DNA from 2 places in the Geomicrobium sp. JCM 19037 genome. Region 2 is predicted to be linked to the other one. Evidence: predicted binding sites of a transcription regulator. Region 2 holds the regulator's gene; the other holds the start of a gene.
The links. The regulator Rex, encoded in region 2, represses fermentation and respiration genes when NADH is low (regulators of the CRP and FNR family bind a similar motif). The targets are predictions, from matches to a motif close to TTGTGAAATATTTCACAA.
Positions count from the first base shown of each region.

Region 1 (16,327 bases), on a different contig from region 2:
ATCCCCTTCCTCGATCTTCCAAAGAAAACCGCCGCCCTCCCCTTCTACGGTCTGTTCTTCTTCTGATTCAGGGGCATCTGCTTCTGCTTCTTCGGTTTGTTCCTCTTCATCCGTTGCACAAGCGGTCAAAAGTACGAGTATTCCCATTCCAGCTATCCATTTTTTCATGATCGTTCCTCCATCGTTGTTTTTCTGTTCACCCTCTATATACACAAATAAGACCCAGTCAAAACTCGAAGGTGGCCGTTCGGTTATGAAGAGTCCAAGAACGGTCGTGAAGCGGCTCAAAAAGAACGCCCCATCACATTGGATGGGGCGTTCTTTTCTGTCACGTTTTATCTTTTGAGGCTACAAAGAAGGCAATCACGATCGCTGCGATGAGCACAAGGAACGGAGCAACGAGAATGAGAAAGTCATCTAGCATCGGCTCAACCCCTCTTTCCTTTTACATACTTGTCATCAAATAAGAAGAGACGGACAAGCAAGTAGAGTGACGGCAATAACAACAACATGCCGAGGCCAAACACGACGATGAGCGAGATGGCCATCGCATCATTTGTAAAACCGTCGTAGATCGTTAAATACGGATACAAAATATATGGGTAATGGGAGATGCCGTACCCGAAGAAGGCGAACGCAAATTGTCCAATCATGAGCCAGACCGCGAGACCAAACTGTTTCGCGCGCACAATGAGCACGAGCGTCGCTACCCACAATACGAATGAAATGGCGAACATCCACCATAGATTTAGAATGCTTTCGAAGTGATGGATGTTGTGATTTCGAAGCTCCACAATGATTCCGCTTGCGGCGACAATGAGTGGCACAGACCAAATCATCGCGTACTTTCGCATGAGTGATGTGGCTTTGCCGTCGCCGGTTTTATTGGCATACCATGTGAGAAATACCGATGAAATATATAAGACAGCACGATACTCAACACGACGATCGCCACGTGAGCGGACTCGTAAATAGTCCTGTGTAATCGAGCACCGGGTTGCCATCTTCGAAATAGACAAACCCGCCTTCCGAAATCGTGAGCACGACCGATAGAGACGCAGGAATGAGAATCCCGGACACCCCATACATAAACGCATACCCTTTATGACCTTTGGCACCGTATGATTCAAACGCATAATACGAGCCGCGGATCGCAAGAAGGATAATCGAAACACTTGCTGGAATAAGCAGTATCGTTCCGAAATAATACGCACTGTCGGGGAAGAAACCAATGATCCCGACAAAGAAGAACACGAAAAACACGTTCGTAACTTCCCACACCGGCGACAAATACCGCTGAATGACTTTGCTTAAAATGTGCTGTTTGCCTGTCATAATACTATGCGTATTAAACACCCCGCTCCATAATCAATGGAGCGACGATGATATAAAAGAAAAGGAAGAGCCATAGTACGGAAATCCCTACAACTTCTAAACTCATCGCTCATCCCCTCCTGTAAACTCCTCGAGTTCTTTTTCCACCGGCTTACCGCGGAACATTTTGCGTAAGACGACGATTGTACCCACACCGAGGATGAAATAGAGCAACACGAAGCCGATGAACACAAGGTCTACATAACTGGCGGTCGTTGCCGCTTCGTCTACCGTCATAATACCTCTTAAAATCCACGGCTGACGACCGACTTCAGACATCCACCAACCTGCTTGAATCGCTAAAAATGAGAGCGGACCTCCGAGCACAATGAGCCAGCGATACCACTTTCGATCGACAAACTGCCAGTTTCTCCACTTTGCGACCACATATACGAAGGATAGCGCAAGCATGAACATCCCAATCGTCACCATCGTATCGAAGAAGTAGTGGATAATAAGTGGCGGCTGCAATTCTTCTGGGAACTCTTCCAGCCCGGTCACTTCCGCCATTGGATCGCTGTACGCAAGTATACTTAGCGCATAGGGAATTTCAATGCCGTACTGAACTTCTTGGTTGTCATCGAGTATCCCCCATAAAATGAGTGGCGCCGCTTCTTCTGTTTCGAAATGCCACTCGGCAGCGGCTAGCTTTTCCGGTTGGTGCTCTGCCAAATACTTACCGGAAAGGTCACCAATAAGTGCTGTTGCAATCGCAAAGACGAAACCAACCTTCATCATGACATTTAATGATTTTTTGTAATACGTTGTATGGCTTCCCTTCAGCAGGCGAAACGCCGCAATTGCTGCCAACATAAAGGCGACCGTCATATATGCGGTTGCAAGAACGTGGGTAACCTTCGTTGGCATAGAGAGCGTGAACATCGCCAGCAACGGGTTAATGTCAACCATTTCTCCGTTTACGAGTTCAAAACCGCCAGGTGAATTCATAAACGAGTTCACAACTGTAATAAAGAACGCACTCATTGCCCCACCGATCGCAACAGGCACAAGTAACAACAAATGCTTTCTTTGATCATCAAAGCGGTCCCAAGTATATAAATAGATTCCTAGAAATATAGCTTCAAAGAAAAACGCGAACACTTCCATAAATAGTGGAAGGGCAATAATATGTCCAGCAAGCTGCATAAAGTTCGGCCATAAAAGCGCGAGTTGCAAACCAATCGCAGTACCCGTGACGACGCCGACCGCAACGGTGACGACGAACCCTTTGGCAAGCCTTCTAGCCATAAGGATGTAGTGAATATCATCTTTACGGATTCCTAGCCAATGAAAGAGCATAATCATGAGTGGCAGCCCGACACCCACAGTCGCATAAAATATATGAAAAGACAGTGTCAATAACGTTAACAGTCGACTCATCAAAACCGGATCATCAATAAACATCTGCTGCCTCCTTTTTCGATACGACCCGAAAAAGATTGTGCACAACTTCACAATCTTTTAGTTTTATTATACCAGCTGTATATGTAGGATGACATGTGTATGGTTTGACTATTTTATGAATGTCTAGACACAGTTTTAAAATTTGTCACTCGTCGTCATCATCTAGCTATACCCGTTTTTATTTACACGGTACACCTGCAAATTTGAACGTGTAGGCAGCGCAGCATGTGACCAGGTGGAATTTACGGTTCCTACCGCTTAGAAACGTGAATAAAACCAGCTCATGCAATGTTGTACGAGCTGGTTTTATTGGGGTGTGAATGCTTTTTACATGGATGTGCACGTTTTAGACACGAGAGCGCACCTTTTCGACAAAGAAGTGCACCTTTCCGACACCGATGTGCTCACTTTCGACAAAGAAGTGCACCTTTTCGACACCGATGTGCTCACTTTCGACACGGGAGTTGGTATTGTACCTAAGAGGTAGACCCATACTGGTTGTATTTGTGACACGCGTAGCTGTGGGGCGACGCGCAAACGGCATGTGCTCGCTTTCGACATGGATATGCACGCTTTCGACACCGATGTGCTCACTTTCGACACCACAGTGCACGCTTCCCACCGCGCACCCTCTCGCTCCGCACCTTGCACAGGAACGTCCCTGTTCTTAGTGGCTAGCCAACCCTTTATTCCACCAACTTGCTGCAATATCTACTTCTTTATTCGTTAACTCATGACCGTGATCGGTGAGTTCCACAGTTACATCCGCACCGAAGGTTTCTAATTGCTGTCTAAGGGCATATGCCTCTCCTGGCGGGGTAATTGCATCTCGAGATCCACTCGTCATGAAAATTGGCATCCCGCTAAGATCACTTCGCTCGGCTTCAGGGTACAGATGGCTCGGGTGAAAAAGGAGAGCCGATGAAAAGAGCTCGGGTTGCTGAAGAATCATGTTTACGGCCAAGTTCGCACCATTTGAATAGCCTAACAGATGAATATGTTTGCGGTTCACTTGGTTATGCTGGACGTAATCTTCAATGACGTGTAGTACCTCTTCGGTACGTTGATTGATTTCTTCTCTATCAAACTTTCCGTCTGTCTGCCGCTCAAAATGACGAAACCCACCGTGGTCACGCACTGACCCGCGTATTCCTAACACTGACTGCCTTACGTCAATTTCCCCTACAACGCTGAGTAAGTCGCTTTCTCTCCCCCCACTTCCGTGAAGTAGCACAAATGTGTGTGGGTGATCCGTACTCTTATGAAAAAAATGCTTCATCGTTATCGCTCCTTCCCGTTTGACTTTCTATCAGTTTACATTTAAACTGACAATAAATCAACTGTGAGGTGAAAGGTATGAAATTACGCGGTCAACACCATATTTCATCGTTAACAAAAGATGCGAAAAAGAATCTTGCCTTTTATCGGAATGTACTCGGAATGAAACTCGTAAAGAAAACCGTCAACCAAGACAACACGTCGTTTTATCACTTATTTTATGCTGATGAACAAGGTACCCCAGGCACTGAGGTTACATTTTTTGAGATTCCAAACCTCGCCCAAAAACATGACGGCACAAACACCATTAACGACATATCTTTACGCGTGTCTTCCGTCGCTGCGCTTTCATTTTGGAAAACTCGCTTTGAAAGGTACCAAGTGACGCACAATGAAGTCCAAACGATGAACGACACCGCTGTACTTCCTTTTCAAGACCCTGAAGGCACAAGATGCTTCTCGTTGCCGACAGCGACTTGGACGACAAACGGGAATCGTCTTCACCTGAAGAGATCCCGGATGACTACAACATCTTAGGCTAGGTCCTGTGCGCTTGAAAGTTCAATACGTAGAGCCGACGAGCGACGTATTAACTGACGTGCTCGGCTTCACGAAAAAAGGCGAATATAAAAACGGTGAGCATCGAGTTTTTGTATTTGAAGCAGACCAGGCAGGTTTATCAGGACAAGTACATGTCGAAGAAGATAAGACCTCACCAAAAGCAAGAGAAGGAAGAGGCAGTGTGCACCACGTCGCATTTCGAGTAGAAACCGAAGAAGAACTCCAGCAGTGGGTAAAACGAATTGAAGATGAAGGCTTTCAAACGTCAGGCTTTGTCGACAGGTATTATTTCCGTTCTCTCTATTTCAGAGAACCCAACGGTATTCTGTACGAACTGGCGACGGATGGACCAGGCTTTGCAATCGACGAACCCGTTGATCAATTAGGAAAATCTCTTTCTCTCCCTGACTTTCTTGAACCCAACCGAAAGGAAATTGAAGCAAAACTCCAGCCGCTGCAAACGTAATGACCGGCCGCCCGTACGTGGGCGGTTTTTTACGTTCATAAATTCGGCCATGCCCCGAACACATTTTCCAATTTTCTTAGCGTATAAATAAAAGAAATCCTCGTCATAAGGAGGTTCGAATGAATAAGCTACACAAGTACTTTGAATCGAATGACGGACGATTAATTCATAAATGGATCCATTACTTTGACATTTATGAGCGCCATTTTGATCGTTTTGTCGGAACAGACGTTAACATTTTGGAAGTCGGTGTGTCACACGGGGGGTCGCTTCAAATGTGGAAAGAATACTTCGGAAAAGGTGCCACCATCTACGGACTAGACATTAACCCCGTGTGCAAATCCTTTGAAGAAGAGCAAGTGAACATTATTATTGGCGACCAAGGCAATCGCACCTTTTGGCAATCCATTAAGCCTACCTTACCGGAAATGGACATCATTATTGATGACGGCGGGCACTTCATGCACCAACAGATCATCACCTTTGAAGAAATGTATCCATTGTTGTCTGCAAATGGCGTCTTCCTCATCGAAGACTTGCACACAAGTTACATGGAGGAATACGGCGGAGGATATGAAAACCCAAACAATTTCATTGAATATTCAAAGCCGTTCATTGATCAATTGCATGCGTGGTACTCAAGGGACTCACGTTTAGCTGTGACTGATTTTTCTAGATCTGCGTGGTCGATGAGCTATTACGACAGCATTCTCGTGATCGAGAAACGTCCGAAGCAGCCCCCTTACGACAAGATGACCGGCAAACCCTCTTGGTAACTTTATTGTTGCGCGCAAACGTTTACGATTGCGTGCAACCGTAGGTTTGGACAAGCACGGCTTGAGGTAATGTAAAATCATAGGAGGGTTGCAGGATGAGTAAATTTTATGATGACATCGATTTCCACAATACCGATTTCCGTAAACATCCGGAACGTTACCGGGTCGGCAGGGGCGAGCAAGGTGTGCTTCTTGTCGAGCCTTATAAAAGTGAAATCTTGCCAAATTGGCGATTTAAAAGCGTGCCCATTGCCGAGGAGTCGTCGGAGAAGATATATGAGCAATACGCCCAGTACAAAAAAGCAGGCGATTTTGTCGGAATGGATATGGCGAGAAAGTTTTTACAAATGGCTACACACGCGCCCGACGGTACGCCAATTATCCAGGAGGCAAGAAGTATAGCAAGAATGGCGAAGTGAACGAGAGAAAAATTGATGAGGAAAAAGCAGCCGCAGCGGCTATTTTTGAGAAAAAATGGGTCTCAGTGCGGGAAGACGAAGAGTATTTGCAGTTGAAGCACGAACACCAAAAAAAGTACGGGTAGTAAACACCTTCCAAAGTGCTCCGCTTCCTCGTCGTGAGGCGTCACAAGACACGAACCGTCCCAATTGCGCTAAAAAACACCGTAAAATAGAAATTTCTCATTTTAGGTGTAGCCGCCATCCATCACATTCGTTTGACCTGTAATTCCTTGTGACGCTTCATCCGCTAAGAACAGTGCGTAATGGGCGATCTCTTTGGGTTGGAGTAATCGTTGCTGCGGAATTAACGGGTAAAACTTTTTCTCGAGTACTTCTTCTTCTGAAACGTTCATTTCACTAGCAAGGTCATCGAGTTGCTTTTGTACGAGATCGGTTCGAACATACCCAGGGCAAAGGCGTTCACGGTAATTCCTTCTGCCGCACACTCTAGCGCCGTCACTTTCGTCAAACCGACGAGCCCGTGCTTTGCACTATTGTATGCTGATTTGCCCGCATACCCTATGAGACCATTAATGCTCGCCATGTTAATGATGCGGCCGTACTGTTGCTGCTTCATCATTGGCAGTACTGCCTTCGTCAATCGAAACGGACCCGTAAGCATCACATCAATCATCGTTTCAAATGTTTTCGTTGGAAACGTTTCAACCGGAGATACGTGTTGCATGCCTGCATTATTCAGCAGTATATCCAACCGTCCGAACCGCTCTACTGTTTGCTGAACCGTCTGCTCAATCTCCGATTCATCCTGCACATCACATACTAATGCAAGCACGTCCTTGCCTCTCCCTCGCAACTGCTTAGCTCGATCATGAAGTAACGACTCATTGCGGTCAGTCAACACGACGTTCGCACCCGCATCAGCGAACCGATTGGCGATCTCCCAACCTAAGCCATTTGCTGCCCCTGTAATTAGCGCTGTTCTCCCTTGTAACTGATTCACATCCATTCCCCCGTTTCGATAACTTCACTCTACAGAGTATAATCAAACCGAATCGTTTATATGTTTTTGACGTACACATATTGTTCTCCGATCGGTCCTTCGATCCGACGTTCAGAATCTGTAAATCCAACGCGTTTGTATACCATTTGTGCTGCAATATTTCGATGATTTACAGCTAGTACTACTTGGTCACACCCTGGGAACTCTTCTCGAACAAACGCTGGCAATTGGTTCATGCTCTTCTTCGCGATACCTTTGCCTTGCTGTTTGTAATCAATGGACAAAGCTGTAAGTAACATCGCATGAGGATTATCGGTGTATTCTTGCACTCTCTTTGTGGCGTGCAATAAGAAGAAACCGACAGGTTCATTATCTTGTAAAATGACAATACGATACTGACCTTTCTGAACCTCACCCATTGCAGAAGGTAAAGATGTAAACTTCTCTTGCTCAGACGGAAGTTCAAATTCGTTTAATTTTTTCTCATGTTGATTAGAATAAAACTTTAGTGCCACATCTGTTTCCATACATGAACCTCCAACATAGCGTCATTGTACTCATTATACCAAATTTGTAGTTTGACACTTTATTTTTCTTCAGTTACATCAAAGATATTAAAGACTCTATATATCTACAATAAAGGAGACCGACAATTGCATTCACATCATGAACGTTTACAAAGAAAGATTGAAGCACTTGAAAATCAAGACAGAACACAAAAGCTGCCTGCCGACCAGTTATTGGACCGTTTGCACATCAAGCCTGCGGCAAACATCCTTGACCTCGGAGCGGGCACTGGCTACTTAACACTACCGGTTGCGGATCGTACAGCTGGTACAGTATATGCCCTTGACCGTGATGAAAACATTCTAGCCTACCTTTCGCAAAAGGCAAAGGAACAAAACCATCATAATATTACCCCAATAACGGGCGATTTCACATCCATCCCTCTTGGAGATGAAACGGTGGATACAACGCTCGCTTCCATCTCGCTTCATGAGACCCAACAATTGCCCGACGTATTGAAAGAGATTCACCGTGTTCTACAAAATGACGGACAGTTCCTCTGCTTAGAGCTGGAACACACCTCTTCATCCTCTGGACCACGGGTATCGTCTGAGCAAATGTCATCTGCCATCATGGCTGCTGGCTTTGAAATCGTTGAGCAACTACCCCTCGACTTCAGAATGGGTGGAGACCCTGCTTACCTTATTATTGCGCGGAGATAAGTTCCGACATCGGAGCGACTCGCGCAGGGCCAGGCGGGGACAGCATACCAGAGGGTGTTGAGACGTCAGCAAATCTGCGCGCAAGTTGGGACAAACTGCGCTCTAGTTTCGCAAAATCAGCACTAAAATCGCTAAAATGAGCAAACTTGCTCGCAGAATGGGTAAACTCGCGCGCAGAATAGGGCACGTCTCCCTGCCCAATGCCCCCGATTTCGAAGTGCGAAAATGCTATCGGTGCGACACTCGCAGAGCCACCCCAGGCGGGGAACGGCATGTCGAAGTGTTCCTATCACAAATACAGATAATGGCTCGTATTCGTGGAGCGATGCTGTGCAAGACGAGAAAACCCAAACGAAGTGTAAAATCGATCGGCTTTTTTTGAATCGGTATACAGCGTCAGAACGTCATAGTTTGGCTTTGCATACTGAATGATTGACTCGAGCATCAGTGTGCCTGTGCCTTTCCTCCGATACGGCCGAGACACGTAAAAACGGCGCAACCGACCGACCCTTGTTGCGTCGCAATAAGGGTCGGTATTCAGGCCGGCAATGGCGATGAGCTGACCGTCACTCGCATAAGCCCCGACTAAACATTCGCCGAGCTGGTCAAACCGGTTTGTTCCTTCTTCATAATCACGCAGTAACCGTCTAATGAACCGAAACCCCTCTCGTTGGCTTTCATCGACTAACAGAGAAAGCATAGAGAGAGAAACACGGTCTAACTTTCTCACCGTAACCACAAGCTTTACTCGTTCCTTTCGATCAATTGTTCAGTAAAGCCAAGCATCTCTTCATCGCTGATGTCTGTGTCGAAATAGAAGATGATCCACCCATGATCATTCATGTTTACAAGGTGGTTCGTATAATTGTCGGGCCCAAATTCACCGACAGAAACCGAATGGCCGGCAATCTCTATCTCTTCGCTTTCGGTTAGCGCTGTTTCAAACTCTTGAATTTGGACTTGAATTGCGGTTTCCCCAACGAACCCTTCATACAAACTCTCAAATTCATTCGTCTCTGGAAACTCAGGTGCAGGCTCATCGGAATCAGGCTCCCCGTAGTTGATCGAAAGCGTATCAAAGCTTTCAGACCCTTGGATATACGCAGATAAAATCTCAAACTGGTCATGTTCAGCAATGGTTGCGTTAAATTCGCTTTCTTCAATTTGTTCGTTAATTTCAGCTACTGGGTCTTCACCCGCTGTAGCGCAGCCTGTGAGCATCAGGGTAAGCAACGGAAGAGTTATCCATCGCATCGGGTATCGTCTCCTTTTGCAAGTAGTAATACTCGCATACCCTTTATTCATACAATTAACCCTTTTTTGAACTTACTTGAAATGTAAACACCGATCCACCTACGAACAGACAGCTACTCACGACCCACTCCATCACTGTGACGGGCAGTCCCGGAAAAACGATAAACACCGAGCCGCTCAACAAACCAAAAATGGCAGCATAGGTTGTTCTTCGGTACCGAGTAAGAATAAATCGGACCACTTTGCCCATGATGAGAATGCCAACGACGACCCCCGAACCGATCGCGATAACAACCGGTAGCTCAAACGTTGTGAGCGCCAACAGTGCCGTTTCATACACGCCTAAAATGACGAGAATGAGCGCACCACTCATCCCTGGCAACACAAGCGCCGTACTCGCAAACCAACCGGCAATAAATAAATACACGTAATCACTGAAGGTAAGTTCCATCATGACTCGTGCGTCTGCCCCGACGACCCCATTCAACATAACGAGAAAAAGGATACAGCCGATCATGAGCATCACCTGGGGAAAGCTGTACACTTGCTGCCTCACTGAAGCGAGCCCGTCCCGCCAAATAAATGGCAACATTCCAACGATCAGCCCGATAAATAGAAAACCGATCGGTATCGGAAAATGCTCTAATAGATAGCTAATAACGGAAATCGTTAAACCAAGTCCGACAAGAATGCCGACCCCGATTGGCAAAAGAAAGCGAATCGCTCTCTTATATTCGTTCGTTGTGAGGGTGTGAATGGCGTGGATCACGTTTTCATAGATGCCTAACAGCATAGCAATGGTGCTGCTACTCACTCCTGGAACGGTCTCAACGACGCCCATCATCATCCCTTTTACTGTATTTCTCCAGTTCAACGTACCCCCTCCATCATGACCGCCACCGAGCAAATCCGCCTTCGGTGTTCATAATCTGACCGGTGATCCATGACGCCTCTTCCGTGAGAAGCCAGGAGATAAGCCGTGCCGGGTCTTCGGGTTCACCGAATCGGTCAAATGAGAACTTCGTGCGTGTTTCCTCCCACAACTGATCGTTCAGATAGCCGGTATTGACCGGTCCTGGGTTCACCGTGTTCACGCAAATGTTCTGGTCGGCGAGTTGGTCAGCGAGCGTGAGTGTAATGTCTGCAAGCGCTCCTTTGGCGAGTGCATAGGCAACTTCACCGGGCATCGGTCCTTGTCGTTGACCTGAGGTCATGAAAATGATCTTCCCTCGGCCTCTCGTCGGATCGTATTGCTCGGCAAACGCCTGCGCCAACAATACGGATGATCTCGTATTCACTTTCCAGTGATTGTCTAGCATCTGCGCCGTAAGATTGCCGAGTGGGCCATCTCCACCTGACCGTGCATGATTACAGACGATCGCGTCAATAGCACCATGCTCTTTGACGACCGTTTTAATGAGCGTTTCTGCGCTGTCTTCCTGGAGGAAATTGCTATGATAATGGCCGAACCGCGCACTAGGGATCATCTCTTGTTGAATTCCTGCAACCACTGCCTCGAGATGATCTGCACCCCACGCTTGCTCTTCATCGTGAGTGCGAAAATGTTGAATTATAATGGATGCTCCGTAAGCGGCACACTGCTTTGCAATCGCATAACCAATGCCAGCTCTACGACTCACACCTGTAATGAGTACGGTCTTTCCTTGTAACGGGTAAGGGTTTCTTTTTTGCGGTTTCAAACTTCCACCTCTTTCGAAATCTTTGCATACACACACGTATCTCTCATTTCACGGGGGTCAAAGGCGGCAGTGTCGTCATTTCTTAAGATTCCTTCCAGCATAAACCCTGCCTTCTCCGGAATAGCGCGACTTCTTTGATTGATTCGGTCACAGCGAATTTCAACTCTTCTCGCACGGAGTTGGTCGAACGCAAATTGCGTAATCCCAGCAACGGCCTCTGATATGTACCCTTGTCCACGTTGCCTTGTATCGACCCAATAGCCGATTTCAAACTTCCGGACAGCCCAATCAATCCGATGTAGTCCTGATACACCTACAAGTCGGCTCGTATCTTTTCTAAATAGTAGAAATCGCAAGTCTTCCCTTTTCAAAAAATTGATGTGCGCTTCTCGGAGATCAAGCTCAACATCCTCCAGCGTACACTCCTTTTGTGCAAACGGTAGCCAACGTTTTAGTTCTGATTTTGAAGCACGTATCGCATCGTAAACAGCTTCACCATCCCCGGGCAGCGGTAGACGAAGCAACAGCCGGTCGGTCTCAAATTGTTGCGGAAAATCAAGCAATAACGGATTCAACGGCCCCACCCTTTCACGTATTCCTAGTATATCATTTTTAAAAAATAAATGTATAATGAACTTGACAAAAAGTAAAGTTAACCATACATTAATAATTAGGTGATACGATGAAAATTCGAAATCGAGTGAAAGAGCTCCGTGCCAGAGACCAATTCACGCAAGGAGATTTAGCACAGGCCGTTGGCGTGACACGCCAAACGATCGTCGCTTTAGAAAAAGACAATTACACCCCTTCGCTCATCTTGGCGATGCGAATTGCAGAAGTGTTCGAATTACCCGTTGAACAAATATTTACATTGGAAAAAGAGGAGGAAACGACATGAAGATTGTTTGGGGACTCGTTTGTTCATTTGTAACGTTATTTTTGTTCGGCTGGAGCTTGGTTGCCATCTTTAACTTTGTCCACGAATTTGTAGGCTCCATTCAACAACCATCACTCGCAGCTTCCGCTTCATTAGACTTGATGCCTATTGTTTTGATTGCAATTTTCGCAGCCGTCCAGTTTTTCATCGCAAGGGCGAAAAAAATCCCATACCGTAAGTCGGTATGGCTCCCGGCAGAGATTGAAGAAACCGACGAACGAGAGAAAACCATTACACAAAAAGCGAGCCGAGCCTCTTACGTAAGCATGTACTATGCCGTACCACTCGCTGGTGCGCTCATTACGCTATATCCACTCGTGATGACGAGCTACATATTTTCCTGTGTTGATCGTCATGCTCATTCCTCTCGTTCAAGTGATTGTGTATGCCATTACTTGGAACCGGGCGTATTATGCGGTCTAACTCATTGATTTGCGATGTGGCCTCCTTCGACTAGCTTCCTGCAACACCGTCTGCGCCAAACGTAGTGAAAATCACACTATAGAAGCCAGAAATCTTCCCATTGAAATGCCAATGGGAAGATTTCCACTAAATAAAATTTACACAGAGGTGGATACCGTTTGGCATGCTCAAACGCGAGGCCACTTTCTCCATGCTCATGCGCTTTCGGCGACAGCGACCTGTGCTAGCCTTAAAAAACGGATGCCACACTAAGGCACCCGTTTTTTTACTTACTTATCAACATAGGATGAACGTAACATTTTCTTAATTGCACAGATTGTTGTTTCTTTCCACTTTAGGCGGATGCGTGTACTCCGGAGTATAAGTGCGACATCACGTTTCTGCCTCCTGGCTACGGTGTGTGGAAAGAAGTCCAAATGCCCCATATATCCATATTTGTGACATTTGAGAAAGAAAAATCATGATTTTACACGTGAATGTGCACATAAACGTAGTCAACTGTCACAAATATCGCGATTTGTGACAGTTGCGTGCTGAAAGTGCCCGGTTTGAGGGTTGGATTGTCACATACGTGACCGGCCATCACATGTTTGTGCCAGGCAGTGCGCCTTGGTTACAACTTTTTACCCTTCGGCAAACGTTGTTCTTGTTGCCCGCAACTCTTGCAGTGACGAGCAACAATCGGCAACGAGATGAATTTCAACACGCAATATGCAAGCACTCACCCGCAAAGACCCCTCTCGGTCATCCGATTCAGTGAATTTCTTTAGTTCAACTTATCTAACAGTAAAACGGCAAAGTATTTTCTGGCGTCGGCGTTACCGATTCGCAATGTCTCTCTTTCTCCATCGGCGTTCACGAGGGTGAGTAGTGCGCCACTCAAGTCTTCGCGAACGTCATTGATCTGATACCCTCTTAAAATATAGTCATCAATTTCTTGCTTTTCTTTTACATAATCGTCGTACTCGTTCAAAGGGTTCACCTCGCTTCTTTGAAGGTTTCTACTTCTTCGTCTTGCACGGTCCAGTCTCTTCCAACGGTTAAGCCGAGATAAGTGTCATCATCTGGGTTTTCCAGTTCTGCTTGCGGATAGCGCTTAAACCACCAATATTTGGCGAGAACATAATACACCGTCCCGCCGAGCACGAGACCGATGATAAATGAATAGGACGGGAACAGGAGGGAACCCCCTCCACCTGCAATCCACGCCAATAGTCCAGCGACGTTGATGCCTTTCCAATAATGATATTGTCCGGTTTCTTCATATAAATCTGTCACGTTCACGCGGCGTTTGCGGATGATGTAATAATCGACGACGAGGATGCCGACAATGGCGGCTAAAATGCCACCTACGAAAAGAAGTGCCGGTACAATGATGTCAAACAAGTTCCACGGTTGCACGAGAACGCCAATCGCCCCAGCGATCATGACCCCTACCCAGAATGGCACTTTCGGTCCGCCAACGTTGGAAAAGATGGTGGCAGCGGGAATGACATTGGAAGATGTGTTTGTTGACCATTGGGCAAGGGCGATCATGAGCATGAGTACGCCGAGCAAGATTCCGTTTGTGGTCGTTTCCATTAATGCTTCTACAGGATTGGAATTGAAGACAGCCATGTACGAAACTGCACCAACAATGACCATGAATGTGTGCACGATCGGCATGGCGACGAGACTGCCGATCAGCTGACCGCGATTGCGTTTGAACCAACTCCGCTCGTACTTCGGCGCTTTTATAAATCGTGATATGGATGGCATATCTGCAGCGAGCGTACCCCAAAACCCCATCGTTGCCATCACAACGATAAAGAAGGCACTCACCGCTTCAATCCCTACCGCTGGTGCTTCCACCCACGCCCACACATCACGCCCGGCGGCGGTTGCTTGTGATGAAAGCGCGATGTACATCCAGCCAGAAATGATCACAATTACGGGTGCGGCAAGATTAGCAAAACGCTCGACAGCTTTGATCCCAAATGCTGTATTAAAAAGCTGTAATGCGGCAAATATGAGAAAACAAATGAACCATTGGTCGATGCCAAACAGCATGAACAAAATGGCATTAATTCCGGTGGCACCGAAGAATGTGTTAATCCCAAACCAGCACGAGGCGACGAAACCGCGAAAAATCGAAGGAATGTGCGTACATCGTGCCAAAAGGAGCTCTCATATACACCGGAAATGACAACCCATGCTCAATGCCAATGTCCCCGGTCAGCGTCATGCAAAGGCCAATCCCTAAAGATCCGATAATCGTTGCGATAATGACGAGGTGTAAGGGTAACGTTTGAATGCCGTCTCCACCAATCGCAAATGCAGCGAGAACGACGGCCATACTCACCCAAAGAATGGCAAACCCGACCGTGCTCATTTTTCGTTTTAATTGAGAGATCGGAAACAAATCAGGCGACTTTAAATAGCTGCTTTTAGAACTCATCCCATCTACCTTTCTACTGATATATTCCGAATCTCTCGTTCTATTTTATTTTGATAGCGCTGCTTGTTCTTTCAACGGTTCTCCGTATTTCGCTCGTTTAATAAACTGACCCGCACCGTTCGTGCCGACGAACGTTTGATTGTCGACGATCGTTTTGCCGCGTGACAACACGGTTTTAGGCTGTCCAACGACTTCCATTCCTTCAAAGGCGCTGTAATCGACCGCTAAGTGATGAGTGCTAGCGGACAGTGTTCGCTTCACACTTGGATCAAAGATGACGACGTCTGCATCGGCACCGACAGAAATCGTTCCTTTTTTTGGGTGCATGCCGAACAACTTCGCCGCTCGCGTTGACGTAACGTCAACAAACTGGTTAAGAGATAGCCTGCCTTTGGCGACCCCTTCGGAGTACAAAATACTCATCCGGTCTTCGATGATCGGTCCACCGTTCGGAATCTTCGTGAAGTCTCCTTTGCCTAAGTCTTTTTGTCCTTCGAAATCAAACGAGCATTGGTCACTCCCGATCGTTTGCAGTGATCCGACTTTGAGTGCGTTCCATAACACATCTTGATGTTTTTTCTCTCTAAGAGGCGGGGACCAAACATATTTTGCTCCTTCGAAATCTGGGCCTTTCATCATTTCTTCGTCAAGAACGAGGTATTGTGGGCACGTTTCCCCCCAAATATCTGCCCCAGCCTTGCGCGCTTCCTCAATCTGTTTCACTGCTTGTTCACACGTCACGTGGACGACATACAGTTGCGAATCGGCAAGTGCCGTCAGATGACAAGCTCTACCCGTTGCCTCACCTTCAACCGACGGTGGGCGTGTAAGCGCGTGGTGGATCGGTCGGTTTGTCCATTCGCAAGCGCTTCTTTCGTCAAATAATCAATCACATCACCATTTTCTGCGTGAACCATGACGAGTGCGCCGAGCTCTTTTGCTTTGATCAATGTTTGAAAGAGCGTGGAATCGTCTGCTTGAAAGACATTTTTGTAGGCCATGAACACTTTGAACGACGTGATGCCTTCTTGTTCAATGACTGCCGGCAATTCTTCTAACACGTCAT
Region 1 covers NZ_BAWZ01000015.1:42,293-58,619, forward strand. Annotated here, with positions in the region: gene JCM19037_RS10275 (hypothetical protein) at 1-168, opposite strand, end outside; gene JCM19037_RS30055 (hypothetical protein) at 329-424, opposite strand; partial or broken gene JCM19037_RS10280 (cytochrome d ubiquinol oxidase subunit II) at 429-1,441, opposite strand; gene JCM19037_RS10285 (cytochrome ubiquinol oxidase subunit I) at 1,438-2,778, opposite strand; gene JCM19037_RS10290 (hypothetical protein) at 3,125-3,400, opposite strand; gene JCM19037_RS10295 (alpha/beta hydrolase) at 3,446-4,057, opposite strand; partial or broken gene JCM19037_RS10300 (ring-cleaving dioxygenase) at 4,135-5,083, shown strand; gene JCM19037_RS10305 (class I SAM-dependent methyltransferase) at 5,203-5,859, shown strand; partial or broken gene JCM19037_RS10310 (DUF4385 domain-containing protein) at 5,955-6,403, shown strand; partial or broken gene JCM19037_RS10315 (3-hydroxybutyrate dehydrogenase) at 6,506-7,287, opposite strand; gene JCM19037_RS10320 (GNAT family N-acetyltransferase) at 7,338-7,808, opposite strand; gene JCM19037_RS10325 (class I SAM-dependent methyltransferase) at 7,935-8,510, shown strand; gene JCM19037_RS10335 (GNAT family N-acetyltransferase) at 8,800-9,249, opposite strand; gene JCM19037_RS10340 (hypothetical protein) at 9,255-9,764, opposite strand; gene JCM19037_RS10345 (DUF368 domain-containing protein) at 9,820-10,638, opposite strand; gene JCM19037_RS10350 (SDR family oxidoreductase) at 10,652-11,464, opposite strand; gene JCM19037_RS10355 (GNAT family N-acetyltransferase) at 11,461-12,039, opposite strand; gene JCM19037_RS10360 (helix-turn-helix transcriptional regulator) at 12,147-12,362, shown strand; gene JCM19037_RS10365 (hypothetical protein) at 12,359-12,832, shown strand; gene JCM19037_RS10370 (hypothetical protein) at 13,591-13,797, opposite strand; partial or broken gene JCM19037_RS10375 (NCS1 family transporter) at 13,803-15,261, opposite strand; partial or broken gene hydA (dihydropyrimidinase) at 15,307-16,327, opposite strand, start outside.
Region 1: the regulator Rex is predicted to act here: its motif matches at 2,814-2,831, upstream of JCM19037_RS10285 (cytochrome ubiquinol oxidase subunit I).

Region 2 (16,327 bases):
GTGCTGAGCACGCTGAAGTTCATGCGCTCAACATGGCAGGAGAGAAGCTAAAGGAGCAACATTGTATGTAACGCTCGAACCTTGTTGCCATTTTGGACGCACAGGGCCTTGTACGGACTTCATCATAAAGTCAGGAGTTACCCGGGTCGTCGTAGCTTCTGTAGACCTAATCCACATGTACAAGGTAAGGGAATTGAAGTTTTGCAAAGGCATGGCTTATCTGTTCAAACGGGAGTTTATGACGAAGAAGCTCGAGCATTAAATCGTAGTTATTTTCATTACTGCAAAACAGGTGAGCCTTATGTGACGTTGAAGTTTGCAAGTTCACTTGATGGAAAAACAGCAACAGTATCAGGAGAAAGTAAGTGGATCACGAGCATAGAAGCCCGAGACGATAGCCATGAAGAAAGAGCCACTCATGATGCAATTCTAGTCGGAATTAACACTGTTCTTGCTGATGATCCTAAGCTCACTGCTCGGGGAGCGGGTGATAGACACAATCCTATTCGGGTCATTATGGATCGCAAACTTCAAACACCAGAGCAGGCTAAAATGCTTCAAGAACCCGGCGAAACTTGGATTTTCACTGAGGTTGATGGCAAGGGATGGGGAACTGATGTGGCAAAGATTATTTGGGACGAACGAGTGACCGTCCCATCGGTTTTGGCTGAGTTAGGGAAAAGAGGAATCCGGTCATTGCTCGTAGAGGGGGGTGCTGAGATTCATGGAGCCTTTCTGAAGGCGAGGCGATGCGAGCGGGTGATTTCATATGTCGCTCCGGTCATGATTGGTGGAAAAGAAGCGAAGGGAACGGTTGCAGGTACAGGCATAGCTGAACTAGATCATGCCGTAAAATATCAGATACAGAACATAAAGAATGTTGGGACTGATATAAAAATTACATCATTAAGGAAAGGAGAATCAAGCAATGTTCACAGGAATAGTTGAAGAAGTCGCTCGTCTTATATCTATCGAAAAGAAGGAAGGGGGTTGTTCACTAGAAATCGAGGCACGCACAGTGACTGAAGATGTACGCATCGGTGATAGTATTTCTGTTTCAGGTGTTTGCTTGACAGTTACTTCGTACAACAAGCAATCCTTTACCGTAGATGTGATGGAAAAAACAATGGAGGATACGACCATGGGTACGCTTGAAGTTGATGCGCCGGTTAATGTGGAGCGAGCCGTTCAAGCAGGGGGAAGGTTTGATGGTCATATCGTAACAGGTCATGTAGACGGTGTCGGTCAGGTTACGAGCAGAGAAGAGAAACAAAATTCAACCCAATTTTCGATCACTCTTCCAGAAAAGCTGACGCGTTACATGATTATGAAAGGCTCAGTCGCTGTGGATGGCACGAGTTTAACAATATTCGCGGTAGAAGAAAATGAAATAAAAATATCGATCATCCCCCATACACATAAGGCAACGAAGTTGCATTTTTACATGAAGGAGATGCCGTTAATATAGAATGCGATATGGTTGCCAAATATATTGAAAAGTTCACGGAGGTTAACGATGAAAAGCACGATTGATCAAGCGATTGTTCAGCTTCTAGCAGGTGGCATGGTAGTCGTATGTGATGACGAAGATCGGGAAAATGAAGGTGACCTTGTCGCACTTGCGGACCGTATATCCGCAGAAGTATTAATTTTATGACGTTACATGGACGTGGACTCATTTGTGCACCGATATCAAAAGAGATTGCTGAGCGGCTACAGCTCGATTTGATGGTTAGAAACACATCTGATCCTCACGAAACAGCGTTTACGGTAAGCGTCGATCACAAATCGGCAACAACAGGCATCTCAGCGGCAGAACGAGCGAATACGCTTTTACAACTCACAGTGCCTAACACGACACCTGAGCAATTTCAACGACCTGGACATATTTTTCCGCTCATCGCAAAGGATGGTGGCGTGTTCACTCGGATGGGTCACACGGAAGCGACTGTAGATCTTGCTAAGCTTTGTGGCGCAAGGGAAGTGGGTGTGATTTGTGAGATTATGAACGAAGACGGATCGATGAGCAGATATCCAGAGTTGTTGGACTTTGCGAAGCAATATGACTTACCTCTTATTACGATTGAAGACTTAAAAGAATATCGCATTCGTACAGAGAATTTGATACAGGCTGAAGCGGCAACGATGCTTCCAACTGAATACGGGACATTTCATATTACGGTCTTTAAGACAAAGTTAGACGATGAAGAGCATGTTGCGATTGTAAAGGGAAATGTTTCCGTTCCAGAAGCAGTGTATACGAGAGTTCATTCGGAATGCTTGACTGGAGATGTCTTTCACTCAAAACGATGTGATTGTGGACAGCAGCTAGAAGACGCATTGCGCACACTTCGTGAACGAGAAGCCGGAGTATTATTGTACTTGCGGCAAGAAGGTAGAGGAATTGGCTTGTTTGAAAAGATTAAAGCGTACCAACTACAAAGCGACGGGCTCGACACTGTAGAAGCGAATGAAGCGTTGGGATTTAAAGACGACGAACGTGAATTCACGGTTGCCGCTGTTATGCTCGGTCATTTAGGTGTCAGTAAAGTGTCTCTCGCTACGAATAATCCGGAGAAAGTGAATGGCTTACAAAAATCTGGGATTATTGTAGAAGAGATCATTCCTTTTGCACCAACTGTATATGAGGAAAACGAACGTTATATGAATGCAAAAAAAGAAAAGCTTGGTCACTTAATATAGGAGGTCATTGAAATGGAGAAGACGTACAGAGGAACATTGGACGGAAGAGGATTAAAGATTGCGATTGTAAAAGCTAACTTTAATGAAATGATTACAAATCTACTTATGGCAGGGGCAAAAGAGACGTTAGTGAAGCTCGGCGTCAAAAGTGAAGATATTCATATTGTTGAAGTTCCAGGTGCATTTGAAATCCCGTTTGCCGCCCGTAAGACGGTAGAAAGTCAACGCTATAATGGTGTCATTGCACTCGGGGCCGTAATACGGGGAGAAACATCACATTATGATTATGTGTGCCAAGCAGTGACGAGTGTATAAGCTCACTTAATATTGAGTCAGATATTCCGATCACTTTTGGTGTATTAACGACGGATACGAGTGAACAAGCTTTGGCTAGAACGGGGATTAAGCATCCAAACACAGGAAATGAAGCCGCGCGCACAGTTGTTGAAATGGCGACATTGGAAGTGTAGGGAAGCAAATTTTTGGTTCTGATTCTATACTAGCGAAGTATAGAGTCAGAATCGAATATAAAGAATACTATGTCATATTTTCTCACAGATTTCTTTTTAGTCATCGTTTCCGACATTCGACTGTGATAAACTCGAAAAAAGGAGTGAGTCACCATGAAGCATTTCGACTGGAGAGTTATTCATCAAGAGTCTGGGAAAAAGAATCATTTACATAGTAAAGCAACTCCGATTTATCAGACGTCAGCCTTCGCTTTTTCAGATTTAGATGATTTGGAACAGTTTTTCTCTCCTGAAAATGAACGGTACATGTATACGCGCTATGGAAACCCGAATACAGACGAGTTAGCAGATCTTGTTGCCGGTTTGGAAGAGGCGCCCTCAGGTGTGGCTACGTCATCAGGAATGTCCGCGATCCTTGCAGGTGTGTTAGCTGCTGTAAAACCAGGAGATCATATGCTCATTCCAGAAGATGTGTACGGGGGGACGTATGACCTCTTTCACAACTTTCTTACGGACTGGAATGTTCAAATAAACACGGCCTCTTTTGCCGATAAGAACAATATCCTTAGTGCATTAACAGAAAAGACAACGCTCATTTTTGGAGAGACTGCAGCCAATCCCCTTCTAAGGGTTGAAGATATTGAACAACTCACGCAAATAGCTAAGGGTCACGGCGTCAGGGTCATGATCGATAACACGTTTGCGACGCCATATTTTGTTAAGCCTTATATATTAGGGGCAGACTTGGTCGTACATAGTGCAACCAAATATATTGGTGGGCACAGTGACGTTACCGCGGGCGTCCTTGTCGGAGAATCATCGTTAGTTGAGCAGGCGAAGAAAAAAGTCATCCAGTTAGGTATGAATGTCAGCCCCTTCGAAGCATGGCTCACGACACGAGGATTAAAGACGATCTCCGTTCGAATGAATCAACAAAGCAAAAACGCGGCAGAAGTGGCAACATTTATGCAAGAGCAACCAGGAGTGAAGGTGTACTATCCAAACACCTTAAGTGATCATGGTAATGGAGCGATGGTAAGTTTCGACCTCGGCCATCAATTTGATGCGTATACATTTTTTAAGAGCTTACAATGGATTCGAATTGTACCCACATTGGCAGGAGTAGAAACGACTGTTTCTTACCCGCTAAAAACATCCCACCGCAGCATTCCGAGTGATTTGCAAAAACGCTTAGGTATAACGGAAGGACTTGTGAGAATGTCTGTAGGCCTAGAAGATAGCGGGGAAATCATTGAAGAATTGCGCCTTGCTTTAGCGGCTGCAAAAAAATAAATAAACTTTTTTTTCTAGATGCCTTGCATTATCTTTTTTTCCATGATATATTATTACACGTGGCGTTGAGAGACACCACAAACGAATCTGGTGACATTGGCAAAGAGGTCACACCCGTTCCCATGCCGAACACGGAAGTTAAGCTCTTTAGCGCTGATGGTAATTGGGGGGCAGCCCCCTGTGAGAGTAGGACGTTGCCAGGTTTTTTCACATCGCGGGATAGAGCAGTCTGGTAGCTCGTCGGGCTCATAACCCGGAGTCGGAGGTTCAAATCCTCCTCCCGCAACCAATTATTCTTTAGATTGTAGTACTCGAAGAGTGCAACCAATTAACTTTCGACACTACGTCGAATTTTTTTCTTCTCTGCGAGAAAGAATTGTAGTGCCTGGAAGGTGCAACCAATTTTACCCTCGACACTACGTCGGCTAAACTTCGAAGCAAGAGGGGATAGTGGTACTGAGTGAGTGCAAACAATTAATATTTAGATTGTAGTACTAGGAGAGTGCAACCAAATTACTTTCGACACTACGTCGAATTTTTCCATCTCTGTGAGAAAAGGTTGTAGTGCCTGGAAGTTGCAACCAAAAATACATAGCTCAATTAAACATACAAACGACAAATCGTTTGTTTTTTTGTGTTTAAGCGAACCTACTCATGTGACGATGCTGCAGATTTTTAGTGTCCAACGAAAGCATAACGCTAAGTAACTGTGTGTGCCTATTTGCGATAATGATCCACTGCATAGAGTAACAACGACAAAAAATTAGCGTTCGCAATGGGTCGGGCTCTGCTCGATAATGTGTGTGGGGATTTTACTTATTATTATCCAGAACACTTACGAAATCCCACCGTAAACGCGCTTATGTTGGCATTTACGGTTCTTATGTGGGGATTTTGGAAAAATGAGAGAAGTTCTTCCTCCAAATACCCTCATGAACCGCATTTTGGGGCAGTTTTACAATGCGTGTACTTTCGTGTACGTGCACCAATTGTATGCTAGAATATTGGTTATGAGCCTTGACTTAAAGGGGTATAAATGATGGATGAATTTCGCTTAATAGAACGGATTCATAATATAATTGAAGATAAACAGCCAGGTGTGCGTGTCGGAATTGGGGATGATGCAGCATTATTCAGCCAAATGCTGAATTGGAGACGATCTGTTGTGTCGACACGCTATGCGAAGGTGTGCATTTTAAACGATCAACGATGAAACCGGCAGACATTGGCTATAAGGCGCTCGCTGTAAACATTAGTGATGTAGCTGCAATGGGTGGAAAGCCTAAATACTATCTTGTATCCATTGCTGTTCCTCGTGGTTGGTCTGATGATGAAGTTCTTGAAATTTATGATGGAATGCAAAGCTTGGCACAGCAACAAGGGTTCATCTCATTGGCGGTGACAGTGTGACATCAAAAAGTGAACTATACATATCTGTGACGGTTCTCGGTGAAGTGGCAAAGGGAAGGGCGTTACTTCGAAGTAGTGCACGCGTCGGTGATGTTGTTTTCGTTACGGGTTCATTAGGAGGTTCAGCTGCAGGTCTCGAGCAGTTATTAAATCAAGATGCTAACCCGAACAAAGCATTTGTTGAGGCGCATCAACGACCGCTGATGCATACTGGGGTTGCGCAAATGTTCACCGAGAATTCAACGAGAATGGCATTGAATGACATCAGTGATGGTTTATCAAGTGAAATATGGGAGATTGCTGAAAGTAGTGACGTTCATATTGAACTTGAGGAAAGCAACATCCCGATGCCAGAGTTGATGGAAGAGACGTTTGGGCGCGAACGATCTTTACGGTTTGCCTTTAACGGTGGTGAGGATTTTCAATTGCTAGGTACGGTTTCGAAAGAGGATTGGCCACGTATTGCTGAAGAGGCAAAACGTATAGGAGATCCACTTACAATAATCGGTCATGTCATCGGAAAAGGTGCAGATGTGACGTTAAACTCGACCACACAAAAAACACGCCTTGTGCGTGAAGGATATACACATCGTTCTTGAATAGAGGTGAGGGCATGAGAGAATACGAAATATTGACGAATGATACAGAAGAAACGATGCGTCTAGGGGAACAGCTAGGACAAGTCGCCAAACCAGGGGATGTTTATACGTTGGACGGGGATTTAGGTGCAGGGAAAACGCATTTTAGTAAAGGCTTTGGAAAAGGCCTGGGTGTTCAAGGGAATATCAATTCTCCAACATTTACCATTATCAAAGAGTATAAAGGAAGGCTTCCTTTTTACCATATTGACGCGTATCGCTTGGACGAGAGCGATGAGGAAGATCTCGGTCTCTCTGAATTTGTTGATGGAGACGGAGTAACAGTCATTGAATGGCCATCACGATTGAGCGTACCATTGCCTGAAAATACCGTTCATATTACCCTCCAACGACTTGGAGAGCAAGAGCGACGTTTACAAATCAAAACAAATGCTTTGCATTATACATCTGTGTTGGAGGTGTATGAATGATGATTCTTTCTATGGATACATCCACGTATGTGTTAGGTACTGCAATCGGTACAAACAGCGAGATTGTTGCAGAGTGGACGACGTACAAAAAAAGAAAATCACTCTCTTCGCCTCATGCCAGGCATTGATGAGGTGATGAATCAAGCGAATCTGGAAATGAAAAATCTAACCGGCATTGTTGTGACGACGGGTCCTGGATCATATACAGGGGTGCGTATCGGCGTCGCTACGGCTAAGGCGATGGCGAGTTCATTGGACATCCCCTTATATGAAGTATCTTCACTTGAGCTGTTAGCCCAAAATGGGAAGTATACGAGCACCGTGATTTGTCCGTTTATTGATGCTAGACGAGGGCAAGTATATGCTGGTTTGTATGAATCAAATGATGGAGAAGTTTCTCAAATCCGTGAGGACGAGCTTGTGCTGATGAGTGATCTGCTAAAAGAACTGGACACGCTCGAGCGCAACGTTCTTTTTCTAAGTTTAGATCTAGAAAACCATAAAGAACAAATCCAAGAAGTTCTTGGCGAACGAGCAATATTTGGAGGCGCGACAGACAACCGCACGAAGCCAAGTGAGATGATCCATTTGGCAAGTAAAAAAGATGCTGCAACGAATGTAGACACGGTTGTCCCCCGGTATTTGCAATTGGCAGAGGCGGAGAAAAATATCCAGAAAGAATCTCGTGATGATGGGTAATGGTGCTCGCGAATTGGTGAACATTAGACGGATGACGGTTGCTGACATACCGGCAGTACTCATCGTTGAACAGGACGTATTCACGATGCCGTGGACAGAGCACGCATTTGTTAATGAGCTTGTGAAGAATCCGTTTGCTCATTATTTCGTGTTAGAGTTAGACGCACGAATCGTCGGATATGGTGGTGTTTGGCTCGTCATGCAAGAAGCGCATATCACGAATTTTGCTATCCATTCTTCCGTGCAAAGGCATGGGTATGGTGAACAGTTATTTCAAGAAGTTTTGGAGACGGCAAAGCAATACGATACGAGAAAGATGACGTTGGAAGTTCGCACGAGCAACACGGCGGCACAACGGTTATATGAGAAATTTGGATTTGTGAAGACGGGGATCGAAAAAGGATATTATACGGATACAAAAGAGGACGCTTTTGTTATGACGCTTGAAATGGAACCTAGTTAGAGAGGAAGATGGAGCATTGTTAACCCCTACAATTCTTGCTATTGAGACGAGCTGTGATGAGACAGCCGCAGCAATCGTTCGAGGTGGAAAAGAGATCTTGAGCAATCAAGTAGCGTCGCAAATTGCGATTCATGAACAATTTGGAGGCGTTGTGCCAGAGGTTGCCTCTCGTCACCACGTTGAAAATATGACAACGGTGATCAAGCATGCACTAGCTGAAGCGAACCTTACGTATGATGATATTGATGCTGTGGCGGTTACTGAAGGCCCTGGCCTAGTAGGTGCTCTGTTAGTCGGTGTGAATACGGCTAAAGCGGTTGCGTATGCACACAACTTACCACTGCTTCCAGTTAATCATATTGCAGGTCACATTCATGCGGCGAACTTGGTTGATACGATTGAATACCCTGCGATGGCACTTGTTGTTTCAGGTGGACACACGTCTTTAGTCTACATGGAGACAGAGGGAAGTTATGAGGTTATTGGCGAGACAAGAGATGACGCTGTTGGTGAAGCATATGACAAGGTAGCTCGCACCATTGGTCTACCGTATCCAGGCGGACCACACATTGATCGGCTCGCCAGAGAAGTGGAACCAACGATCGATTTTCCTAGGTCATGGTTAGAGGAAGATACGTATGATTTTAGTTTTAGCGGATTGAAGTCATCGGTCTTAAACTATGTGCACAATCAAAAGCAAAGAGGCGAAGACATTCACGCAGAAGATATTGCAGCGAGCTTTCAAGCAAGTATTGTTGAGGTCCTCGTAGAAAGGGCATCGCGAGCGGCGCTCTCTTATGACACGAAACAGCTCATTGTTACAGGTGGAGTGGCTGCAAATCAAGCGATACGCAGTGCTATGAAAGATAAGATGGAGCGTATCGGTGTGCAACTCATCATCCCACCTTTATCTTTATGTACGGATAATGCAGCCATGATTGGTGCAGCCGCGTTTGTAGAATGGAAAAAGAAGAACGTTGCTGATTTGAAATTGAATGGGGTACCAAACCTTGCTCTTACTACAGATGTGAGGTGAAAACAGAATGTCACGAATTACTTCTCGAAAGGCGGTATCTAAAGCCGCTGAAGCTGTATGGGCAGCAAATAAATACTTCGTCCTCGCTTGCTCACAATCAGCATATCGGGACATTCGCCATCATTTACGTCCAAACGAACGCGATGTGAATGCTGCGTTTCTTCGGTTAAAGGAAATTGACAGGACGTATAGAGGAGTGCCGTCCGCGGACTTGCCTGAGCTGTCCAATGCGCTCTACCACCTGCTCGGATACTTTAAATCTGATTTACTCACCGAAGAGCGTCAATATCTTCATACTCGAGTAAAAGAAGATCCTGAGGAAGTTCTCGAGAAACTGGAGACGTACACATTTGCGTATGATAAGACGTATTTAAAAAGTTGCCGCCTATGGCAACGTGATCGTTCTTTCTCCCTTGTCCCTGTTGGTTTAAAGATTGAAGGAGAGCTAAGCGAAGCTTACGTTTGGGACTGGCAAGGAGATTATATTTGCGATGATAATTGATTAAAAAGCCAGCCTATAGGTCGACTATAGGCTGGCTTTTTGTGTCACTTTACTTCTGCTGACTGTTGAGTATAGTTCAGTTGTGGTCTGCGTAATGAGACGACTGCAAAACCAAATGCAATTAGAACGAGAACCGCTCCGAAGCTTGCGAGACTCATTACTGTTCCTGTAAATGCAAGTACGAGTCCTCCAACTGCTGAACCGATGGAGATTCCAAATTGCAAAGCGGAAGTGTTTAAACTTTGCTGGATGTCGGATGTTTTTGGCGCCGATTGAATTAAATAGTTTTGCATTGCCGGAGTGAGTGCCCAGCTTAGGCCACCCCATAATGCGGTAAACACGAGGAACATTAATAGATATCCGGTCGTGAAAGGGATGACGAACAGCACGACGGCAAATGTGGATACGACAGCAAGTATGGACGTTCTTGATCCAAACTTGTCACTGAGTACACCGCCGAGTGCATTCCCGCCAATAGATGCTACACCAATGATTAGATAAGAAATACTAATCCATAGCGGTTCCATCTGAAACGCTTCTTCAAGAAATGGTGTGAAATACGCATAAAGCACGTAGTGACCGGCGAGCATGAACAACGTAACTAAATGAGCAGTGCTAATCTTGATGCTTTTCAACGATTGTACTTGCTCACGGATCGGTACAACTTTCTCCACAGGCATCTTCTCAATGAGCAAGCTCACAAGAATAATTGAAAGCAAAGATAGAAGGGCAATGCCTAAAAAGACCGTTCTCCAATCCAATACTTCTGTTAGGAATATACCTACTGGGACACCAAAAACGAGAGAAGAGCTGATTCCCATAAACACAAGGCCAATCGCTTTTGCCCGATGGCTAGGTTTTACAATTTTCGCTGTTATGGTTAACGATAAGACGACAACTAGAGCCGTACTCATGGCTGTAATAACACGGGCAATCATAACGAGAGCGAAAGTCGTACTAAAGTACGTCATGATATTTCCAAGGGTAAAGATAATGAGTGCAATGATATATAATTTCTTCCGTTCAACTTTCGCAGTTATTGAGATTAATACAGGTGCTGAAATTGCGTAAACAAGGGCAAACACGGTAATGAGCTGACCAGCAGATGCAATGGTTACATCCAAATCAGCAGCAATGACAGGCAGTATACCCCCAACGATTAACTCCACGAGACCGACTGAAAAAGCTGCGGCGGCGAGAATGTACACTCTCCAATTCATACAAACAACCTTCTTCCTGTTTAGTAGTGATGGCGTTCATCATCGTTCAGGAAGACATAAAAAAATTCCTGATTACAAAAATGAAAACAGCCATTTTTGTAATCAGGAATTATCGGTTCCTGGTAGAGACCCTCAAACCATATCATTGAGGTTATACAACAGTTGATTATATTAGCACATGTCTTAAGCATTGGCAATCGTTTTATGATTGCAATTCCTGCCATTCTTCCAGGAGTTCTTCAATCTTTCGTTCATTTTGTTCGATATCTTCTTGGATCTTTGTCGCCCGAGCGAAGTCTTCGTATACGTCGGGCTGGAGAATAAGTGCTTGTAATTGTTCGGTTTCCGCCTCTAGTTGTTCAATTGCTTCTTCTAACGTATCAATCTGTCTTTGGCGTTTGCGCGCTTCTCGTTTATCTTCTTTGCCTTGCATAAAATCTTTCTTTGCGGTTTGCGATGATTCAGGTGGGGCGGCATTTACTACACGGTCGTCAGTAAGTTCAGCAAGTCGCAGTCGTTCCCGCTCTGCTTCTTCTTCTTTTTTCTCTAAATAATAGTCATAGTTTCCGAGGTATTCAATAAGGGAGCCTTCATGAAATTCTAGTGTTCGTGTAGATAAACGGTTTAAGAAATAACGATCATGCGAAATGAATACGCTCGTCCCTGGATAATCCAACAATGCCTCTTCAAGTACTTCCTTACTGTCGAGATCCAAATGGTTCGTCGGCTCATCAAAGAGTAGCAAGTTTGCCTTTTTCATCATCAGTTTAGAAAGAACAAGTCGTGCTTTCTCCCCGCCACTCAGACTGTGGACAGGTTTTAGCACATCTTCCCCACTAAATAAGAAACGACCGAGAACCGTACGGATGTTCCGTTCATACACATGGGGATACTCGTCCCAAAGTTCTTGAAGCACGGTTTTATTCGCGTTCAAATCACGCTGTTCTTGGTCGTAATACCCTACAGTTACTTTGCTCCCGTGCAGCACATTTCCGTTTTCGGCTTCAAGACGCCCACCGAGGATCTTCAAGAGCGTGGACTTCCCAGTGCCATTCGGTCCAATCATCGCAACACTCTCACCGCGTGTAATCGCTAGATTCACTCCGGTGAGAACGGGCAAGTCACCATACGAAAATGAGAGGTCTCTCACACTGATCACATCATTTCCGCTCTTTTGTTCAATATCAAAAGAAATCGATGCACTCTTTTGATCAGAGAGGGGAGCGTCGATTCGATCCATTCGTTCTAATTTTCGGCGACGGCTTTGTGCACGTTTCGTCGTAGAAGCGCGAACGAGGTTTTTTTGGACAAAAGTTTCGAGCTGTTCAATTTCTTCTTGTTGTTTGTCATACGCTTTTTGTTGTAATTCTCGACGTTTATCGCGCTCAATGAGGTAATCTGTGTAATTGCCTGTAAAGACGGTCGCTTGCAAATGGGCAATTTCATATACTTTTGTTACGATTCGGTCAAGAAAATAACGGTCGTGGGAAACGACGAGAACAGCGCCATCATAGCCGTTTAAGTAATTCTCTAGCCAAGATAGTGTATGAATGTCCAGATGGTTCGTCGGCTCATCAAGAATGAGCAAGTCTGGTTTTAATAAGAGAAGTTTGGCGAGTGCCAATCTTGTCTTTTGACCACCACTAAGCGTCTGAACTTTTTGGCTGTAATGTAAGTGATCGAAATTTAACCCAGATAGGATGCTGCGAATGTCTGCTTCATAACGGAAGCCACCCTTGTTTTGAAAGGCTTCTTGTTTGTCGTCGTATTCTTTCAACGTCTGTTCATACCGCTCTGGATCCTCAAACACTTTCGGATCAGATATTTGTTCTTCAAGTGCTCGGAGCTCATGTTGAAGCTTAATGACTTGTTCATACACGGTAAGCATCTCGTCCCAAATGCTGCGTGTAGAATTCATGCCCGTGTCCTGGGCGAGAAAGCCGACGTTCACCGATTTGGGCATAATCACTTCACCGCTGTCATAAGACATTTCACCGGTAATAATTTTGAGTAGTGTTGTTTTTCCACTACCGTTGCGGCCAACGAGCGCAACACGTTCCCCGCTTTTGATTTCCATTTTTATATCTTGTAATATGAGTCGACTCCAAATGATTTCGAAATTCGGTCACATTGCAGTATGATCAATGGGCTCATCCTTTTACGCAGACATCTGCGAGACTGTTTAGTCTAACGTTATAAGACAACGTCGGATAGGTCAAGCGTACAGCGACTTTGGTGAAAACATGTTATAATACTAGCTGTAAAGAGAAGACCGATCGTGAGGGAATGCCTATGGAGGAACAACAGAAAATACCCCAGGCAACAGCTAAGCGCTTGCCTTTATATTATCGTTATCTTGAGAACCTATATGGTTCTGGTAAGTTACGCGTGTCCTCAACAGAATTGAGCGAAGCGGTGAAGATTGACTCAGCAACCATTCGAAGGGATTTTTCGTATTTTGGCGCTCTAGGTCGTAAAGGATATGGTTATGATGTTCATTATTTGTTATCATTTTTCCGCAAAACACTCGATCAAGACGAGACGACACATGTTATATTAGTGGGTGTTGGGAACTTAGGCAAAGCGTTGCTTAACTATAACTTTGCCAAAAACAACAACACGCAAATCGTTCGAGCATTTGACAATGATCATTCACTTGTCGGTCACGAAATCGGCGGGGTCACCATTAGTCATATGGATGAACTAGACGAAAAGGTAACAACCGACATTAAAGCGGCAATCCTCGCCGTTCCGTCAGCTGTTGCACAAACGGTTGCAGATCGCTTGGCAAATACAGGTATTCAAGGCATTATGAACTTTACTCCTACGAGACTGAGCGTTCCTGATCACATCCGTTTGCATCGCATTGATCTTTCGATTGAATTGCAATCTTTAATATACTTTCTCAAACATTACCCTCTACAAACAAAGTAATATAAAGGAGGAGACACTATGAATATTGGATTTGGCAGTATACTCGTAATCCTCATAGCTGCACTCATCGTCTTTGGTCCGAATAAGCTTCCTGAAGTAGGACGTGCGACGGGAAGTGCCGTACGAGAGTTCCGAAAGGCAACTCAGAACGTTCTTAACGATACGAAGAAGAATAAATAGATGGAGAACACAATGATTATGATTTGGATGAAGGACGGGTGTAGATGAAACAACAAGACATGACTTTTCTCGCCCATTTTGAAGAACTGCGCAAACGATTAATTATCGTTGCGATTTATCTTGTTGTCGGTATGGCTGGAGGATTTCTAGCTGCGCCTACGGTCATTGAATACTTACAAAATATCCCACAAGCCCAAGACTTCCCGATGAACGCCTTTCAGCTTACTGACCCGTTGCAAGTGTATATTAACTTTGCTTTTGTCATCGGTTTAATCTTAATTGTGCCAGTCATTTGGTATCAAATGTGGGCATTTGTTTCCCCAGGTTTGGCGGATAAAGAGAAGAAGATTACGTTATCTTATATCCCACTTGCGGTTTTGCTTTTCCTCGGTGGTATTGCCTTTTCTTATTATATCCTCATTCCTTATCTATTAGAGTTTTTAGCTAGTATCGGGGACCGACTCAACATTACAGAGCAATACGGAATTAAAGAATACTTTTCTTTCTTATTTCGGTTAACGATTCCGTTTGGGTTCTTATTCCAGCTGCCGGTGCTCATTATGTTCTTAACCCGGCTCGGCCTCATTTCGCCGATGTTTTTGCACCGAATTCGGAAGTACGCCTACTTCGTACTCATTGTTATCGCAGCATTTATTACGCCACCGGAACTGATTTCCCACCTTATGGTTACCGTACCGTTATTGCTACTTTATGAATTAAGCCTCGTCATCTCTAGGGCGGTTTACAAGAAACGATTAAAAGAAGAAGCTGAAGCACAACGGCAAATGGCAGAGTCTGACACATATTCAGAGTAAACCTAAAAAAACTGAGCTCATTCAACTTGGAATGGGCTCAGTTTTATTTTCGTAAAATCATACGTATGTACAGCAAACGACTGTGAAAGGTGATATTCGCCCCAACCATTCGTGGTTGGGGCGAATCGAAAGCGTTCATCATTGATTGCTTTGGCTTTGTTTTCGTTTTTGTAAGTTGTGCCAGGCGAGCATGTAATCAGCCGCGGCAATGCCTATAAATAAAACCGAAAAGAATTCCCAGCCTTCCGTTTGTACATGAACGATCGCAAACATAACAAACAAATTCCCGACTAAGAAATACAATACCGCTAGAATAAGCGGATTCATGAGAAGAACACGCCAATTAACGGTGTAATGAACTGCGTCATCTGCTCAACATTTTCCATCATTTCCAAAACGTCATAGCCTAGATACTCAAGAAGGATCGGTAATGAGGCGACGGCGTTCATGAGACAGTGTGCGATGATCGGGACGATAATGCGGTTCGACATCACATAGACGAAAGCAAAGGCAAAACCTGCTCCTGCATAGACGAAAATATTCGCGATCTCCATGTGAACAATGGAGAAGGCTAAGGAACTCAATCCAGCAGCAAAGAAGAAGTTCATATGTTTGTATAACTTGCCGAAAATCACTTGTCTAAACAAAATCTCTTCCATGATCGGACCGAAAATGACAACCGCAAGCAACATAATTGGAACCGAACTCATGACTTCTAATAACATCATCGTGTTCTCAGATTCACGGGGGGCTCCGTATAACCCAGACTGAATAGCAAATCCGAGGTTCTGACCAATGAGCGCAAGAGCGACACCGGCAAAGATCCAACCAATCGTTGGCCCTATATTAGAACGGGGTTTCTCCGGTCTCATGAGCGGATGTGCGTTTCGAATAAGCAACATCATCGTAACTGCACCGAGGAAAAACGGAATGACGACAGCCATGGACATGGCTGTTTCTAACTCATGTTAGAAAATAAACCAAACACAATGCTCAACGTCAGCGATAGCACTTGGGCAACAATAAATGCGATCACAACGAGCCAGTATCGTAGCGTGTAACTCAAGGAACAAAACTCCTTTAGGTTCGGGAATTAAGAAAAAGCAATTCTATTGTAGCATGTCACAACGCGTATTGTCTGAAACAACATTCGTAACAAAAAAATTTCGTCAACCACTTGCAAAATTTAGGTGAAACTTTTATTATTGAAAGTGGAATTAGCACTCGTCGTGAGTGAGTGCTAATAAATCCCTTGTACAGTCACTGAACCCAGTATAACAACTGAAGAAGAGACGTGCTTACAACATAACTCAAAGGAGGTTGTTTTCCTTGTTAAAACCATTAGGTGATCGTGTTGTTATTGAACTAGTTGAGCAAGAAGAACAAACAGCGAGCGGGATTGTACTTCCTGACTCTGCTAAAGAAAAGCCACAAGAAGGTAAAGTTGTAGCTGTTGGCACAGGTCGTGTCACTGAAAACGGTGAGAAAGTAGCTCCAGAAGTAAGTGAAGGCGATGCGATTATCTTCTCTAAA
Region 2 covers NZ_BAWZ01000030.1:8,425-24,751, forward strand. Annotated here, with positions in the region: partial or broken gene JCM19037_RS30240 (bifunctional diaminohydroxyphosphoribosylaminopyrimidine deaminase/5-amino-6-(5-phosphoribosylamino)uracil reductase RibD) at 1-262, shown strand, start outside; gene ribD (bifunctional diaminohydroxyphosphoribosylaminopyrimidine deaminase/5-amino-6-(5-phosphoribosylamino)uracil reductase RibD) at 202-948, shown strand; gene JCM19037_RS15700 (riboflavin synthase) at 929-1,468, shown strand; partial or broken gene ribA (GTP cyclohydrolase II) at 1,517-2,703, shown strand; partial or broken gene ribH (6,7-dimethyl-8-ribityllumazine synthase) at 2,716-3,173, shown strand; gene JCM19037_RS15715 (PLP-dependent aspartate aminotransferase family protein) at 3,327-4,466, shown strand; rRNA gene rrf (5S ribosomal RNA) at 4,553-4,669, shown strand; tRNA gene JCM19037_RS15725 (tRNA-Met) at 4,680-4,755, shown strand; gene JCM19037_RS25890 (hypothetical protein) at 5,503-5,679, shown strand; gene JCM19037_RS23215 (AIR synthase related protein) at 5,616-5,876, shown strand; gene JCM19037_RS23220 (thiamine-monophosphate kinase) at 5,873-6,475, shown strand; gene tsaE (tRNA (adenosine(37)-N6)-threonylcarbamoyltransferase complex ATPase subunit type 1 TsaE) at 6,490-6,945, shown strand; gene JCM19037_RS28665 (hypothetical protein) at 6,942-7,073, shown strand; gene tsaB (tRNA (adenosine(37)-N6)-threonylcarbamoyltransferase complex dimerization subunit type 1 TsaB) at 7,060-7,644, shown strand; gene rimI (ribosomal protein S18-alanine N-acetyltransferase) at 7,661-8,107, shown strand; gene tsaD (tRNA (adenosine(37)-N6)-threonylcarbamoyltransferase complex transferase subunit TsaD) at 8,124-9,143, shown strand; gene JCM19037_RS23225 (DUF1722 domain-containing protein) at 9,151-9,645, shown strand; gene JCM19037_RS15760 (MFS transporter) at 9,690-10,865, opposite strand; purine riboswitch at 10,945-11,044, opposite strand; gene abc-f (ribosomal protection-like ABC-F family protein) at 11,068-12,942, opposite strand; gene JCM19037_RS15770 (redox-sensing transcriptional repressor Rex) at 13,158-13,799, shown strand; gene JCM19037_RS24515 (twin-arginine translocase TatA/TatE family subunit) at 13,818-13,979, shown strand; gene tatC (twin-arginine translocase subunit TatC) at 14,024-14,794, shown strand; gene JCM19037_RS15780 (DUF4305 domain-containing protein) at 14,933-15,121, opposite strand; gene JCM19037_RS15785 (CPBP family intramembrane glutamic endopeptidase) at 15,118-15,738, opposite strand; gene groES (co-chaperone GroES) at 16,124-16,327, shown strand, end outside.